DNA from 3 places in the Phyllobacterium sp. UNC302MFCol5.2 genome. Region 3 is predicted to be linked to each of the others. Evidence: riboswitches for the same ligand, from Rfam matches in the RefSeq annotation. Region 3 holds a riboswitch; each other region holds the start of a gene.
What was found. A riboswitch is a leader RNA that binds a small molecule or an ion and turns the genes downstream of it on or off. The one in region 3 is predicted to bind cobalamin.
Positions count from the first base shown of each region.

Region 1: it holds a riboswitch for cobalamin, as region 3 does, so the genes downstream of both, BR48_RS0113475 (CbtB domain-containing protein) here and bluB (5,6-dimethylbenzimidazole synthase) in region 3, are expected to answer to the same signal.
Region 2: it holds a riboswitch for cobalamin, as region 3 does, so the genes downstream of both, BR48_RS0100600 (aromatic ring-hydroxylating dioxygenase subunit alpha) here and bluB (5,6-dimethylbenzimidazole synthase) in region 3, are expected to answer to the same signal.

Region 1 is NZ_JMLL01000011.1:442,412-447,547, forward strand. Features, by position in the region: gene cobW (cobalamin biosynthesis protein CobW) at 1-614, opposite strand, end outside; gene cobU (bifunctional adenosylcobinamide kinase/adenosylcobinamide-phosphate guanylyltransferase) at 619-1,143, opposite strand; gene BR48_RS0113470 (CbtA family protein) at 1,143-1,874, opposite strand; gene BR48_RS0113475 (CbtB domain-containing protein) at 2,002-2,178, opposite strand; cobalamin riboswitch at 2,227-2,461, opposite strand; gene BR48_RS0113480 (cobyric acid synthase) at 2,610-4,058, opposite strand; gene BR48_RS0113485 (isobutyryl-CoA dehydrogenase) at 4,168-5,136, shown strand, end outside.
Region 2 is NZ_JMLL01000001.1:127,112-132,247, reverse strand. Features, by position in the region: gene BR48_RS0100615 (FAD-dependent oxidoreductase) at 1-168, shown strand, start outside; gene BR48_RS0100610 (3-methyl-2-oxobutanoate hydroxymethyltransferase) at 180-977, shown strand; gene BR48_RS0100605 (hybrid-cluster NAD(P)-dependent oxidoreductase) at 997-2,082, opposite strand; gene BR48_RS0100600 (aromatic ring-hydroxylating dioxygenase subunit alpha) at 2,083-3,324, opposite strand; cobalamin riboswitch at 3,441-3,640, opposite strand; gene BR48_RS0100595 (L-fuconate dehydratase) at 3,773-5,056, opposite strand; gene BR48_RS0100590 (fumarylacetoacetate hydrolase family protein) at 5,115-5,136, opposite strand, start outside.
Region 3 is NZ_JMLL01000011.1:611,915-617,050, forward strand. Features, by position in the region: gene metF (methylenetetrahydrofolate reductase [NAD(P)H]) at 1-413, opposite strand, end outside; gene BR48_RS0114270 (metalloregulator ArsR/SmtB family transcription factor) at 413-1,420, opposite strand; gene BR48_RS0114275 (DUF2293 domain-containing protein) at 1,548-1,865, shown strand; gene bluB (5,6-dimethylbenzimidazole synthase) at 1,798-2,559, opposite strand; cobalamin riboswitch at 2,605-2,788, opposite strand; gene BR48_RS0114285 (molybdenum cofactor sulfurase) at 2,816-3,424, opposite strand; gene BR48_RS0114290 (MT-A70 family methyltransferase) at 3,662-4,306, shown strand; gene BR48_RS24615 (BglII/BstYI family type II restriction endonuclease) at 4,276-5,058, opposite strand; gene ettA (energy-dependent translational throttle protein EttA) at 5,065-5,136, opposite strand, start outside.

The sequences.
Region 1 (5,136 bases), 170 kb from region 3:
ACCGAACGGCTTTGTACGTCGCCCTTCACCCCGTCGAGTTCATCGCCGCTGATGAGATCGGTCTTGTTGAGAATGATGAGGTCCGCTGCACGGATCTGGTCCTCGAAGAGTTCTTCGAGCGGGCTCTCATGGTCGAGCGATTCGTCCTGCGACCGCTGCGCGTCGACCTTGTCGTGATCGTCGGCAAAGCGACCTTCCGAAACTGCGGCGGCATCGATCACGGTCACGACGCCGTCGACAGTCACCTGCGTCTTGATTTCCGGCCAGTTGAATGCCGCCACCAGCGGTTGCGGGAGCGCAAGGCCCGAAGTTTCGATGACGATATGATCAGGACGATCGGGACGATCGAGCAGTTTCGTCATGGTCGGGATGAAATCATCAGCCACGGTGCAGCAGATGCAGCCATTGTTGAGTTCGATCACATCCTCGTCGCGACAAGCCTCGATACCGCAGCCCTTGAGCAACCCGCCATCGACACCGAGATCGCCGAATTCATTGATGATCAGCGCAATGCGCTTGCCATCGGCATTCTCGAGCAGATTGCGGATCATCGTCGTCTTGCCCGAACCAAGGAAGCCGGTGATGACCGTTGCCGGAATCTTCTGACCCTGCATGTTGTTATCCCTTCATTTTGAGCGGCAGACCTGCTGCCACGAAATAGACTGTTGCCGCGGCGCCAGCCACAGCTTGATGGAGACGACCGGCATGATCGCGAAAGTCGCGTGCCATGCGGTTCTCCGGAACGATGCCGAGGCCAACCTCGTTGGAGACGCAAACGACCGCACCTTTGAGATGCGGCAGAGCTGCGGCAAACCTTGCCGTTTCCGCCATGACATCACGCTCGGCCATCATGAGGTTGGTGACCCAAAGTGTCAGGCAGTCGACAAGAACCGCTGTGCCCTCGGCCGCATGCACTTCCAGCGCGGAAACCAGATCGAGCGGTTCTTCGACCGTCGTCCACAATACGCCGCGCCGCGCCTTGTGGTGGTCGATGCGAGCGGACATCTCATCGTCCCACGCCCTGCCCGTCGCAAGATAGATCGCCTCCTTGCCGGATGACTCGATCAGTCCTTCGGCAAAGGAGGATTTGCCGGAGCGCGCGCCGCCGAGCACAAAGGTGACCCCGCGCTCCAGCACGGCCATCAGGCCTCAAGCTCCGAGGCCGCGTAGCTCTGGATGGCAAAGCCGAGCGCAGTGCCGAGCACCACCCAGAAGAAGAGGTTGGTCGCGAGCGTCGATACCGCGAACTCGGATGCCAGTGTCGGCGGCACGGCGGAAGTAAGATCGTCCGCTTCCGGAGCGCCATAGATATGCGGCGCAACAATGAGCACGAGGCCGAGTACCCTCGCCCAGATTTCCTCACGCAGAACGATGAAGTAGACGCCGCCCGCAGTCAGCAGCACCGTGATGAGCCACCAGGCTTGCCGTGTCGCGAGATCGGCGGCGGGCATGGCCGGCAGTTCCGGGGCAAGACTGAACGATGGCGCGAGGTTGAAGATGAAGAACCCGGCCAAGCCCCAATAAATGCCGTTCTGCACGGTGATCTTGCGTCCAAGAAACAAGGCGGCCGCGCCAGTGATCAGGGCGAAACCCGCTCCGGCGACAAGATTGATCAGCAACGTATTACCCAAGCGGCCGAATGGCAGCGCCGGGCTCGCCTCTTCCTCTTCGTGAGTGTGCGGCGCCACGGCAGGTGCGGTCTCGCCGGCGGCGGCAGGCGCTGCGGCATGCTCGTGCTCGTGGCCGCCTGCGGCGTTCTCATATTCTTCCGCGTGCAGGATAAGTGGCACGCTGCGCACGTACATGGCTGGCGTCAATAGAATACCAGCAAACAGACCGGCCACGATCGTAGCCAGAAGATATTTAACCAACATCGATATCTCTCCGAATTCCCATATCAAGACACCGGGCTGTCGAAACGACACCCGGACCAGATAAACCCTCAGTTTTCAATGCTTAAGCGGTGGCGGCCGAATCATTACATCCAGCCGGGCTCCAACCTCAGTGGCAGGGGAATCCGTAGGAATGGCGGGTGTCGTGCGCCGTATCGTGCAGCGTTTCGGAATGGGAAAGACCCACGCCATAAACGATGAACACGCCGAGCAGCATTGAAACCACCGCCGTCGTCAGACGCGATGCGAGCGGGAGAGATATCGTAGTCGAAGTACGTGCAGCCATAACAACCTCCGTGCAGGGCCAGAAGGGACATTCCCCTTCGGTCTTGGGCACCATTGCCCTATGACTGGCAGGTCTCCTGGCTCGCGGGTCGCAGGATCAATGCCGCCTTCCCGGTTTCCCAGTGGCTGCCCTCGGCTTGCGCCTTAGGCCTTGGCATGAATCCTCGCCGCTCTACAGTCGCGGGGTCGGCTGCGGTAGGGCCGCCCTGATGGGTACGGCCGTCGCATTCCCTTTTGATCCCATGGCCTTTGGCCGAACGGGAACCAATCATGGGTTGAACGTTATTCACCAAGCACCGAGAATGTCAAACGAAACCGCGCGACGTTTTTCGCTTTAGTACGGTCAAGGGAAAACTTCGAGATCGGTGTTCCTGTATTCGTCATCCGTCGCCAGGATTGGCACCCAATAATGTTTCGCACAGGTCTACATACTCAACGTGCGATCAACGCATGGACATCGAGGACTTCAGCCAGTTGGTCGGCTATCGAATCGAGCGCGGCATCGACGCCCGCCCTGTAGTCGAAGGCATTGGCGTTGATTCCCAGCGAACGCAGCAATGCGGAGCGATAGGCATCGGTGCCGAACAGGCCGTGCATATAGGTCCCGAAGACCTTACCGTCGGCTGAAATCGCGCCATCCTCGACGCCGTTGATCATCGCCGTCGGGCGGCTGCAATCCAGGCCGGTCGTCTTGCCAAGGTGGATTTCATAGCCGCTCAGCGGCACGTCGTATTGCAGCGAATGAGCCGCAACATTGCGAACGGTCTTCTCCGGCTCCATCACCGTTTCGATATCGAGATGGCCAAGGCCCTCGATTTGCGTCACTGCACCTTCGATGCCCTCAGGGTCGCGCACCGTGCGCCCGAGCATCTGATATCCACCGCATATGCCCATGATCGAGCCGCCGCGACGCCGGTGAAGGTTGAGGTCCTTGTCCCAGCCGTTTTCCCGGAAGCGTATAAGATCACCGATCGTCGATTTCGACCCGGGGATGATGACGAGACCGGCATCGACGGGCAGTTGCTCCCCGCTTCGGACAAACACGACATCGACATCAGCCTCGGCCATCAGCGGATCGAGGTCGTCGAAATTGGCAATGCGGTCAAGCACTGGCACCGCGACTTTCAGCGCGCGGCCGTTCCCCTTTACCAATCGCTCCAGCACGACGGAATCTTCTGCGGGAAGCCGGGAAGCATCCTTCAGCCATGGCACGACGCCAAATGAAGGCCAGCCGGTGAACCGGGTGATTGCCTTCAAGCCTTCGTCGAAGAGCGAGACGTCGCCCCGAAACTTGTTGATGATATATCCGATGATCGCGGCGCGATCCTCCGGCGGCAGGATCGCGTGGGTGCCGACAATCGATGCGATGACGCCGCCGCGGTCGATATCGCCGACGAGAACGACCGGCACATTGGCGCGGGTTGCAAAGCCCATATTGGCGATATCGCCAGCCCGCAGATTGATTTCGGCAGGCGAGCCCGCGCCCTCGACGATGACGAGATCGGCACCATCGCAAACGATGTCAAAGGACTGCATCACGGCATCGAGCAGTTGCCCCTTGAGCTTCTGGTAGTTCCGGCCCTTCGCCTGGCCCCAGACCTTGCCTTGCACGATGATCTGGCTGCCGGTTTCCGACTGCGGCTTCAGGAGCACGGGATTCATGTGGATGGAGGACGGCACACCGCAGGCCAGCGCCTGCAGCCATTGCGCGCGACCTATCTCGCCGCCGTCATCGCTGACCGCCGCATTGTTCGACATGTTCTGCGGTTTGAACGGCCGGACAACCAGCCCGCGCTTGTGCGCAAGCCGGCACAGACCCGCCACCAGGACGGATTTCCCAACATCTGAACCGGTTCCCTGCAACATGATTGCGCGTGTCATGGGCTTTGAGTAGCGGATATGTCTTTCTCTTCCTAGTCCTGCCTTGGACGTTGCGCCCCGGGAAGCTTGGGATAGAGTGGCAAGCAATAAGAAATGCAGGGAGGGTGCCATGGACAGTAGCGTTGATTCGACCGCTGGCCAGTTCGAACTCAATGAGGATCAACTGGCGATCCAGGACATGGCGCGCGCCTTCGCCGCCGACCGCGTCGCGCCGAACGCGCTGGCGTGGGATCGCGACAAGCATTTCCCCGCCGATGTCATCCGCGAGACCGGACCGCTCGGCATGGGCGGCATCTACGTGCGCGAGGATGTCGGTGGTTCAGGCCTGAAACGGCTCGATGCCGTGCTGATCTTCGAGGCGCTCGCCGCCGCCTGTCCGGCGTTCTCGGCATTCATCTCCATCCACAACATGGGCGCGTGGATGATCGACACGTTCGGCAGCGAGGAGCAACGTCAACGCTTCGTGCCGCGCCTGACATCGATGGAGTGGCTTGCAAGCTATTGCTTGACCGAGCCGAACTCCGGTTCCGATGCCGCCGCCCTGAAGACCCGCGCGGTGCGTGAGGGCGATCACTACATCCTCAACGGCGCCAAGCAGTTCATCTCGGGCGCCGGCGATTCCGACCTTTACGTGACGATGGTGCGCACCGGCGAGGATGGACCGAAGGGCATCTCTGCGCTGGTCGTGCCTAAAGATGCGCCCGGCCTTTCATTTGGCGCCAATGAATACAAGATGGGCTGGAACGCCCAATCCACCCGCCAGGTCATCTTCGAGAACTGCCGTATCCCAGTTGCCAACCGGCTCGGCGAGGAAGGTGACGGCTTTCGCATTGCCATGGGCGGGCTCGACGGCGGGCGGCTCAACATTGCGGCATGCTCGCTTGGCGGCGCGCAATCGGCCCTCGACAAGGCGCTGGTCTATGCCAGTGAGCGCAAGGCGTTCGGCAAGGCGATCAATGAGTTCCAGGCGCTTCAGTTCAAGCTTGCCGATATGGAGACGGAGCTTTCAGCTGCCCGCATGCTGCTCTACACAGCGGCATCAAAGCTTGACCGCAAAACGCACGACGCTTCCAAATGG
Region 2 (5,136 bases), on a different contig from region 3:
CATCTTGCCGCCGATGGCCGGCTTGTCGCGGCAAGCGGCATCGGACCCGGCAATGCTGTCGCCAAAGATATTCGCCTCGCCGAGATGTTGATCCAACGCAGCGCGCGACCGGTTCCAGCGCAGCTTCAATCGAGCCATGTCAAACTCAAATCGCTGCTCGCGGCCTAAGGCGGATAACCATGCGAAACCTGCGCCCCACCGTCGCGGACATTCTTGCACTTAAGGGCCGCCGCCAGCTAACCATGCTGCGGGTCGAAACGCTGGAGGAAGCCGAGGCCGCCGAACGCGCCCGCGTCGACATGCTTTCCATACCGCCGGCGTTGCTTACGCCGGAATTTCGCGACGCGGCGCCCTCTGCCTTTACCGTGCCGGGGCTCGAATACGGCGATTTCGTCACCGCCGAGGATTACCTGCGGGGTGCGTTCACGGCACGCAAGGCGGGCGCTGACGCTGTCTATTGCGCCGCAAGTCTTGCCACGGTGCGCCGGCTTCGCGACGAGGGAATCCCCGTATGCGGACATGTGGGCCTCATCCCGTCCAAGGCGACCTGGACGGGCGGATTCAGGGCGGTAGGGAAGACTGCGACGAGCGCGCTCGAAATCTGGCGGCAGACCAGGGCGCTTGAAGAGGCAGGCGCCTTCGCCGCCGAGATAGAGGTCGTGCCGGTTGACGTCGCCTCCGCCATCAGCGAGCGAACATCGCTTTTCATGATCTCGATGGGCGCGGGCGCGGGCTGCGATGCGCAGTATCTTTTCGCGGCCGACGTGCTCGGTTCAAATCGCGGCCATTATCCGCGCCACGCCAAGGTCTATCGCAACTTCACGGCTGAACTCGACCGCCTGCAGCAGGAAAGGATCGCGGCCTTTTCCGAGTTCGTCGCCGACGTGAGTGCCAGGACATATCCGGGACCAGAACATGTCGTCGGCATGCCGCGCGAAGAACTGGACCGGTTCTTGCGCGAACTGCCCTCTCTCTGATCTACGGTCGCCGTTTGCCTTAAGCCTCGACTTCGACATTGCCGAGCGGCTTGGAGCAGCAGGCGAGGATATAGCCCTCGTCGATTTCCTCATCGAGGATGCCGCCATTGTGGTCCATGTCGACGTTGCCGGCGAGCTTCATAACTTTGCACGTGCCGCAAAGACCCGACTCGCAGGCGGCGGCAATGCGGATGCCAGCACCGCGCGCCGCCTTGAGGATCGTTTCTCCGGCCGCGCATGGCACCTCCATGCTCGACATCGAGAACGTCACCGTCGCGCTCGCGGCCGGCTCCGTGGAGATCCCGTCGAGCATCGGCAGGACAGGCTCGGGCGCCGGGCCGAAGCTTTCCTGATGGTAGTGGGCCATGTCGAATCCGGACGCTTCGAGCATATTGCGCACATCACGCATGAAGCTTTCCGGACCGCAGCAGAAAATGGTCCTGTCCTTGAAGTCCGGGGCGAGCAGCGGCAGCTTCGGCGTTTCGAGCCTGCCGCGTATGCCGGTCCAGACCTGCCCCATCTCGTGCTCCTTGATGAGGAAGGTCAATTTCAGGTTCGGCATGCAACTCGTCAGATATTCGAGTTCCTTGCGGAAAATGATATCGCTCGGACGCCGCGCGCAGGTAACGAAATTGATATCGCTCTGCGGCGCGCAATCATGCATCCAGCGCGTCATCGACATCATGGGCGTGATGCCTGAGCCGGCTGATATGAAAAGATACTTGCTGCCGGGATGCTTGCGCATCGAAAAGTCGCCGAGCGGGCCAAAGGCCTTGAGGCGCACGCCCGGCATGAGATGATCGAGCATCCAGCGCGTGCCGATGCTATCTTCCTGCGCCTTGACCGTCACGGCGACGGTGAAGGGTCGGGAGGGGCTCGATGACAATGTAAAGGTGCGCAAAACCGCTTCCGGTTGCACGGGCAGCTCGAAGGTCATGAACTGGCCAGGCTCATAACGAAACCAGTTATGATTATCCGAGCGGAAGGTGAAGGTCTTCACATTGGGCGCTTCCTCGACGACCGAAAGACATTCGAGATGCAGCCGGTCGTTCCACGGCTGCATCTGGTCGAGGTGCGGATAATTCTGGGAAACGCCAATGTTCATTCAAGCAACCCTGCTGAGTTTCGTATCGCCGGAAAGCCGCGCTTCCATGGCATTGCTATACCATTCCAGGAATTGAAGGACGCCGCCTTCATGCTCGACCGAATAGGGACCGGGTTCATAGGCCGGCGAGCGAATGCCGAACGCGTTTTCTTCGACGATGCGACGGTCCTGATCGTTGGTTTCCAGCCAGACATGCGTCAGCTCTTCGAGATTATAATCGACGCCCTCAACCGCATCCTTATGAACTAGCCACTTGGTCGTGACTTGCGTCTCGTTCGGACCGAGTGGCAAGACACGGAAAGAGATCGCATGGTCGCCAAGGATGTGATTCCAGGTCGTTGGATAATGGTAGAGGAGCAGTGAACCTATGCTCCTGGCGTTGACGTCGTCGCTGAGCTGACGGCCGACGGCGCGCTTGCCCGATAGAGTATAGCTCTCGGCATTGTTGATGAGCGGAACACGGGTCGCCCGATACTGCCCATCTTCAGCGATGCGGAATACGCTTGGCAAACCAGCCGCCTCGCACTTGTCCCAGTGCGATACCATTTCCGGATCTTCCTTCGAACCCTGAATTCCGGTGGCGCTCGGCGCTTCAGGGAAGGTCTTGCAAAGCTCAGGATGGTTGCCGGCGCAATGGTAGCACTCGCGGTTATTCTCCCAGACGAGCTTCCAGTTGCCTTTCTCGACGATCGAACTCTGGAAGGCGACCTTGGTTTCCGTCAGCCGGTGTGGCGCAAGGTACGGCTCGAGCAGGGTTCGTGTCGGGGTGAAATCGGGCGCGATCTGCGCCAGGCAGATGAAGATGTAGCCGCCGACGCTCTCGCAATGCACCGTTTTCAGACTGAACTGGCTCGCGTCGAAATCGTCACCCATCTGGCGGGCAAAAAGTAGACGTCCGTCGAGCTCATACGTCCACTGGTGATAGGGGCAGACGAGTTTTGCCGAGCTCCCCTTCTCACCCGCGCAGATGCGCGAACCGCGATGGCGGCAGGAATTGTGGAAGGCGCGAATCTGTCCCTGGCGGTCGCGAACGATGACGACGGGGTAGTCGCCGACCTGTACCGTGAAATAATTGCCGGGTTTGGCGACTTCGCAATCATGGCCGATGAACAGCCAGTCGCGATAATAAATCGTCTCCATGTCGAGACGGTAGTAGTCTGGGTCCGAGTAGAAAGCCTGTTCCAGTCCGTAGCCCGGTTTCCGGTTTCCGAGATTCCGGAGAAGTTCATTGCGAATGTCCATGTCGCGTCCTCGCCTTAAGCCTGCAAAGAACTGACTGGTGGTGACGGAGAAGAACGTCCGTGCAGCCAACGTTTGTCGGCCGCACAAAGCCATGCTCCTTGATCGCCCACCGCGATCAGTCGGTTTTCCCTCAAGGCTGGTTTCCGGGCTCTGGAGTTGCCTTTTCAGACTTCACGGCGCCTTCCCGGGGTGCACTCCCAGTGGCTGTTTTGCCGCGTTTTACTCCACTACCGTTGCGGGGGCAGCGCCGGGTTTTAACCGGCTTCCCAATTCTCCGCCTTCCCTAGAAAGCGGCACCTCAAGTGATTACGATAAAAGCATCGGGCTTTGGAAAAGGATAGGTGCGGAAACGACATCCCATTTACGAACGGCGACACGCGGCATTGCGGTCAAATGGTGCGCCGCACCCTTGACCCCGGGCGCTGTCGATTTGTGGCACTGACGCTGATCATACCATTGGGCGATGCAGATATTGCCTGATCGATTCCGGCTTCATCTCTATCGAGAATCCCGGCATCGAAGGGGGCATATAGGCGGCATTGCGAATATCGCAGGGATCGACGAAATGCTCGTGCAGATGATCGACATATTCGATCACCCGCCCCTCCTTGGTGCCCGACACCGCGATGTAGTCGATCATCGACAAATGCTGCACATATTCGCAGAGGCCAACCCCACCCGCATGCGGCCAGACCGGCAGATTGTATTTCGCCGCGATCAGCAGCACCGCCAGCACCTCGTTGAGCCCGCCCATGCGGCAGGAATCGATCTGGACCACATCGATCGCACCTTCAGCGATGAACTGCTTGAACATGATCCGGTTCTGGCACATCTCGCCGGTCGCCACCTTGACCGGCTTGATCGCCTCGCGAATCTTGCGATGCCCGGCGACATCATCCGGGCTCGTCGGTTCCTCGATGAAGAACGGCTTGACGAAGGCAAGCTTCTTCACCCAGTCGATGGCCTCGTTGACCTCCCAGACCTGGTTGGCATCGATCATCAGGATACGGTCTGGCCCGATCACCTCGCGGGCGATCGTCAGCCGGCGGATGTCATCCTCGAGATCGCGCCCGACCTTCATCTTGACGTGGTTGAAGCCGGCATCGACGGCCTCCTGGCAAAGCCGGCGCAGCTTTTCGTCGGAATAGCCTAGCCAACCGGCGGAGGTCGTATAGCAAGGATAGCCTTCGGCCTTGAGGGCAGCGATGCGTTCCGCCTTACCGGCATCGGCTTTCCGCAGAATGTCGAGTGCCTCGTCGCGAGTCAGAACATCGGTCAGGTAGCGGAAATCGACAATGTTGACGATTTCCTCCGGCGTCATCTCGCCGACCAGCTGCCAGACTGGTTTGCCGGCTTCCTTGGCCAGCAAGTCCCAGACGGCGTTGACGACGGCGCCGGTGGCAAGATGCATGGCGCCCTTGTCCGGCCCGATCCAGCGCAATTGGCTGTCGCCAGTGATGAAATGCCAAAAGCGTCCCGGATTTTCCTTCACCCAGTCGAGTTCAAGTCCGATGACCAGATGCTTCATCGCTTCGATGGCGAGGCAGCAAATCTCGTTGCCACGCCCGATGGTGAATGTGAGGCCGTGCCCGGCAAGACCACCCTTATCCGTATCAAGAACGACATAGGCCGCCGAATAATCCGGATCCGGGTTCATCGCGTCGGAACCGTCAAGCCCCTGCGACGTAGGGAAACGGATGTCGAAAACCCGAAGATCGGTGATGCGGGTCATGTCTTGCTCCTGAAATTGCCCAGTAATCTCGTTTTCAATTTTAGTTTGTCGCAAATGATCAGGTGTCGGCGCGCGCCACC
Region 3 (5,136 bases):
CCGGCAACGAGATCAGCGCCGTTCTCATAGCCGCGGGGTGTCGGCTTGTAGTGCGAACCGACGCCGCTTGCCGGATCGCCCCGCAGGGCAACGAAGCGCTTGACGCCCATGGCGGCAAACTCGCGCACCACCGTATCGACTTCCTCCTTCGTCGCATCGACGCAGGTAAGATGCGCAGCGGCATTGACGTCTGTTTCGGTCAGGATGCGGTTGATCGTGCGGGCGGTCCGCTCGCGCGTCGAACCGCCGGCACCGTAGGTCACCGAGACGAATTCAGGATTGAGCGGCGCAAGGCGCGTCACCGTCTCCCAAAGCCGTTCCTCCATGACTTCCGTCTTCGGCGGGAAGAACTCGAAGGACACACGGATATTGTGACCGATATCGGGGCGGCGCGATTGGCGAAAGAAACTCATCAGACACTCTCCGTGACGCGGGAGGTTAAATCGGGATCTGCAATCAGCAGGCGCGGGTCGCGTGCCAGCCACAGTTTGACGGTTAATTTATTCTTGTCTTTCGGTTCAAGTTCCGTGCTCTCTTCGAGCATCAAACCGGCTTCCGTAAGCCATTCGCGCATCTGCGCATCGCTGAAGCCGAGACGCATATGGGCATGGTTGTCGCGCAGGAACTCAAGTTCGTGCGGAGCAAAATCAACGATGAGCATGCGCCCGCCTGCCCGCAATGCACGAGCCGCTTCGCGGATTGCTTCGGCGGGGTTATCGAGGAAGTGCAGAACCTGGTGGACGGTAACAAGATCGAAGGATTCGCGATCCACCGGCAGGGAATAGACATCGCCATGGCGCACCTGCGCATTGGTAATCCCGTCGCGATCGAGATTGGAGCGAGCAACCGTCAGCATGTCGCGGTTTATGTCGATGCCGACGCCGCGAATATAGAGTGGCGAAAAGAGTTCAAGCAGGCGGCCCGTCCCCGTGCCGACATCAAGCATCGCCTGAAACGGCTTGCGGCCGACGATCTTGAGGAGCGCTGCTTCCACCGCGCCATCCGGCGCGTGCAACGACCGGATCATATCCCAGCTCGTTGCATTGGCGCTGAAATAGGCGGCTGCGCGTTCGCGCCGCTGCAACTTCACTGAGGAAAGCCGCTCGAGATCGCGTTCAAGCAAAGGATCGGAAAAGTCGAGGCGGTCGAGCAGCGACCGGGCGATGTCACCGACGATCAGCGAGTCGGCCAGGCGGAAATAGGCCCAGGAACCCTCCTGGTAGCGATTGATGAGGCTGGCCTCGAACAGCAGCTTCAAATGCCGCGACACGCGCGGCTGCGACTGACCAAGAATGGAGGTAAGATCGGAAACGGTCAGGTCGCCGCGTGACAGGAGCGCGAGGATGCGCAGGCGGCTCGGCTCGGCCGCCGCTTTCAGCGTATCGACCATCAGGTCCAGGTTGAGATCACGCTTGTCCATGCTTCCAATCCTCAAAAGACATAAAGATATGTTTATGTGACAAACGCCACATAAGCAAGTTGTTTTTGCCGTTGACGACATTTTTTGCCGCGCCTGAAATAGGACGAGAATCGGCTAGGATAGCGGCATGAGCATCGGAACGAACCGCCAGCGCGCCATCAACAAGGCTTTGACACTTCTGCTACCGGCCGTACCCTATTCGGATTCCGAGCCGATCCGCGCCGCCGCAAATGCCCCGCATATGAAGACGCTGCCGCCGCCGATTGCGGTGTGGCTGGCGACGGTCGCGCATGTCCGGCACCAGCACACGGATTACGATGAGCTTCGTGACGACGGTTACGACAAGGAGTCGGCGCGTTTCTTCGTGCTGGAAGCGATCAACCGGAAACTGACGGAGTGGCGGGCGACACGCCTGCTCGATCCGGATGAGGATGATCAGAGCTGAGCGTTTCTGGATCATCGCATCCACTCCAGCGGTCCCGGAAAATGAGTTCATCCAGCGGCAGTCGCTTGCGCCATCCGCGCTGCTCAAGCTCCGGCGCCTGGTAGAGCTCATCCACATAGCCGACGCAGAGATAGGCGACGATCTCGACATGCGCGGGAATGCCGAGGATTCGGCGCATGTCGGCATCATGGTAAATGCTGACCCAGCCGACGCCGACGCCTTCGGCGCGCGCTGCAAGCCAGAGATTCTGCACTGCGCAGACGGTACTGTAGAGGTCCATCTGACGGTTATGGGTGCGGCCAAGGACGACGCGCCCGCCACGGGTGCGATCGCAGGTGATGCAGATGTTGAGCGGCGCCTTGAGGATGCCTTCGAGTTTCAGCGCACCATAAAGCGCCTGGCGATCGTCAGTGAACATTGCCCTCGCTTCCTCATTGGCGCGGGTGAAGGCTTGATGCACCTCCTGCTTGCACTCGGGATCGCTGATCAGGATGAAATTCCAGGGCTGCATGAAGCCGACCGAAGGCGCGTGGTGGGCCGCATCGAGCAGGCGCATAAGCACATCGTCGGGTATGGGCTTGGGAAGAAACTGGTCGCGCACATCACGGCGCGTATGGATGGCTTTGTAGACCGCCGCGCGTTCATCTTTGGAAAAATTGTCGGCGGCAGTCGGACCATGGCATTTATCGTGCATTGTTTACTCCCAACAACGCTTGAAACTCTCGCCGCCGTCCACGCGGTTCGAGCTATGAGGTCCGGCCGGTCTTCTGACTGAGGTTCACCTGAGCCGCGCGCCTTCCGGAACGTTCCGTGGCAAATGCGCGTCCATCCCCCCTTACAGCGCTGGGCACGTGCCGGATTTTCACCGGCTTCCCGATTCTCCCGCAACGCTTGCCGCAGGCACCGGACCTGCCTGATCATTCGCCACAATTCCCGGGCGCGCGCAAGCCTCAGGGGCGATAAATCCATTGTTCGGGAATGCGCACATCCACCTTTTCGCCATTGCCGATCGTTCCGGGCTTTTCGACCCAGGCGACGATGCCGCGCATCCGCCGCGAGACCCGAACGAAATCGAGCGCAGTCGCGGTATGGTCGGCCGTTCCCGCATGTTCGCCGATCGAGCGCCCGGCGATCTTGCAGGGCGCGTTCTGGCCGTCGACCTTCAGCGTGACACCGCCCTCGAAAAATATCAGCGTCCGCGGCGGGAGCATCGAAAGCGACGAGATCCCGTCGATCAGCATGTTGCCGCCGATCCACTCTGCCCTGAGTTCGGCAAGCCCCATGCCGGCTGCAACTTGTACGAGTTCGTCCGGCGCAAGAATCGAGAGTTGCCGTTCGTTGCGCATTTCAGTGCCGCGCGGATACCAAGGCTCGCGACCGCCGGATTTCCGCGTCGGGCCGGCATGGAAATCACCGACAATTCCGTCGAAAGTGACTTTGAGTTCCGCTGACGGCGCCGTCACGAAATCGCCGGCGCGTGCCTCGAACAGGCCGCTGACACGCCCGCTGAGCTTGCGCGCGGGCAATATCTCGGGGCCGTTTGAAAAAAGGTCGTTCATAAACGCTCCTGAAAATATGCGCCGTGAAAGCCGCCGCATTTTATGAAAAACTGCGGGCAACACCAGCGAATATCCCTGATGAATCTGTCAAAAAGAGTCATGAGAATTCGGTGAACTATTGCGGCTCGGCAATACCTTGCGCCTATGGCATGCTACAACCCACTGGAAAGGCGAATCGTCTCCGATTGACAATCGTTATGTGTTCTGCTTTCGTTCTTTTCTCACCGGAGGTTTGTCGTGAACGCTGAAGTTATGGACGCAGCCATAGATTTGGCGAAACGAACCGCAGGAAAGCGTTATCACACCGTCCTTGCCGATCCGCCGTGGCGCTTCACAAATCGCACCGGAAAGGTCGCTCCGGAGCACAAGCGCCTGTCCCGCTACGGCACGATGACGACCGACGATATCTGCGCCCTGCCGATCGCCGACCTGACGGCGCAACCTGCGCATCTCTACCTGTGGGTGCCGAATGCGCTGCTGCCGGAGGGGCTGCGGGTCATGCAATCCTGGGGATTCGAGTACAAGTCGAACATCATCTGGCACAAGGTGCGCAAGGATGGCGGCTCTGACGGGCGCGGCGTGGGCTTCTATTTTCGCAACGTCACCGAAGTCTTGCTCTTCGGGGTTCGCGGCAAGAACGCCCGCACACTGGCGCCAGGCCGCAGCCAGGTGAACTATCTTTCGTCGCGCAAGCGCGAACACTCGCGCAAGCCCGACGAGCAGTACGATCTGATCGAAAGCTGCTCGAAGGGTCCTTATCTCGAACTTTTTGCGCGCGGGACGCGGCCAAACTGGACCTATTGGGGCAATCAGGCCGACGAAGACTACAAGCCGACCTGGAAGACCTACGCCTATAATTCGGCGGCGGAAGCCGCGGAGTGATCGAACGTCACCACCGATGAAGGTATGCCGATAAGGACAAGCGGGCACGGGTTGCCGACGCCGCGCAAGACGCGGTCGCGCAGCTTGCGCCAATGGGTCGTCGCCTCGCCGAACTTGTCGCCGACGAATGCATCGACCCATGCTTGCCGGAAGTCGCCGGTACGCTCGGCCCTTGTCAGGATCATTTCGCGCTGACGCCGCGTCGGAACGTAATTGAAGCTGTCGAGCTGGCCGAGTTCGTCGACAGCCCTCTCATCTGCAAAGCGGCGCAGGATCGTCCGCATATCGTTCTGAAGGCTCTCGCCGCGGGTGATGAGCCCGCCGACGGAGACGGCGCCCTCGGCATGCAGGCGCTTGAAGCTTTCAAGGTCGCGGTCGAAGAACGGATCCTTGTTGTTCCACTCGATTTCGAGCGCGAACACCGAGCCTTGCGGCCCGAAGGCCTTCACGTGGTCGATTTCATGGGAGAGGGAGGCGACCTCCCTTTCCTCATCGAATTCGGACCAGCGCACGGTCTTGCGGACGCGGATATTGCGCTTGCTCCAGCCCCGTTCGGCGAGACCACGGCGCAGACGCTGCGTTAGCCGCGCCTCGCCTCCCCCGCCCGCGACAATTTCGGTGACGGGGATCGTCAGATCGAGCAGGACCGTTTCGAGGTCGTTCTCCGCGCCGGCCATGTCCATGGTGACGATGGCTTCGGCGTGGTGAAGCGCCAGGATATCAAAACCGCGTTCCTTCAGCCGCTCGAACATGCGGCCTTACCGCGTCAAGCGCTTGTAGGTCGGACGCTTCGGATTGACGCTGTCCGGGCCGAGGCGGCGGATCTTGTC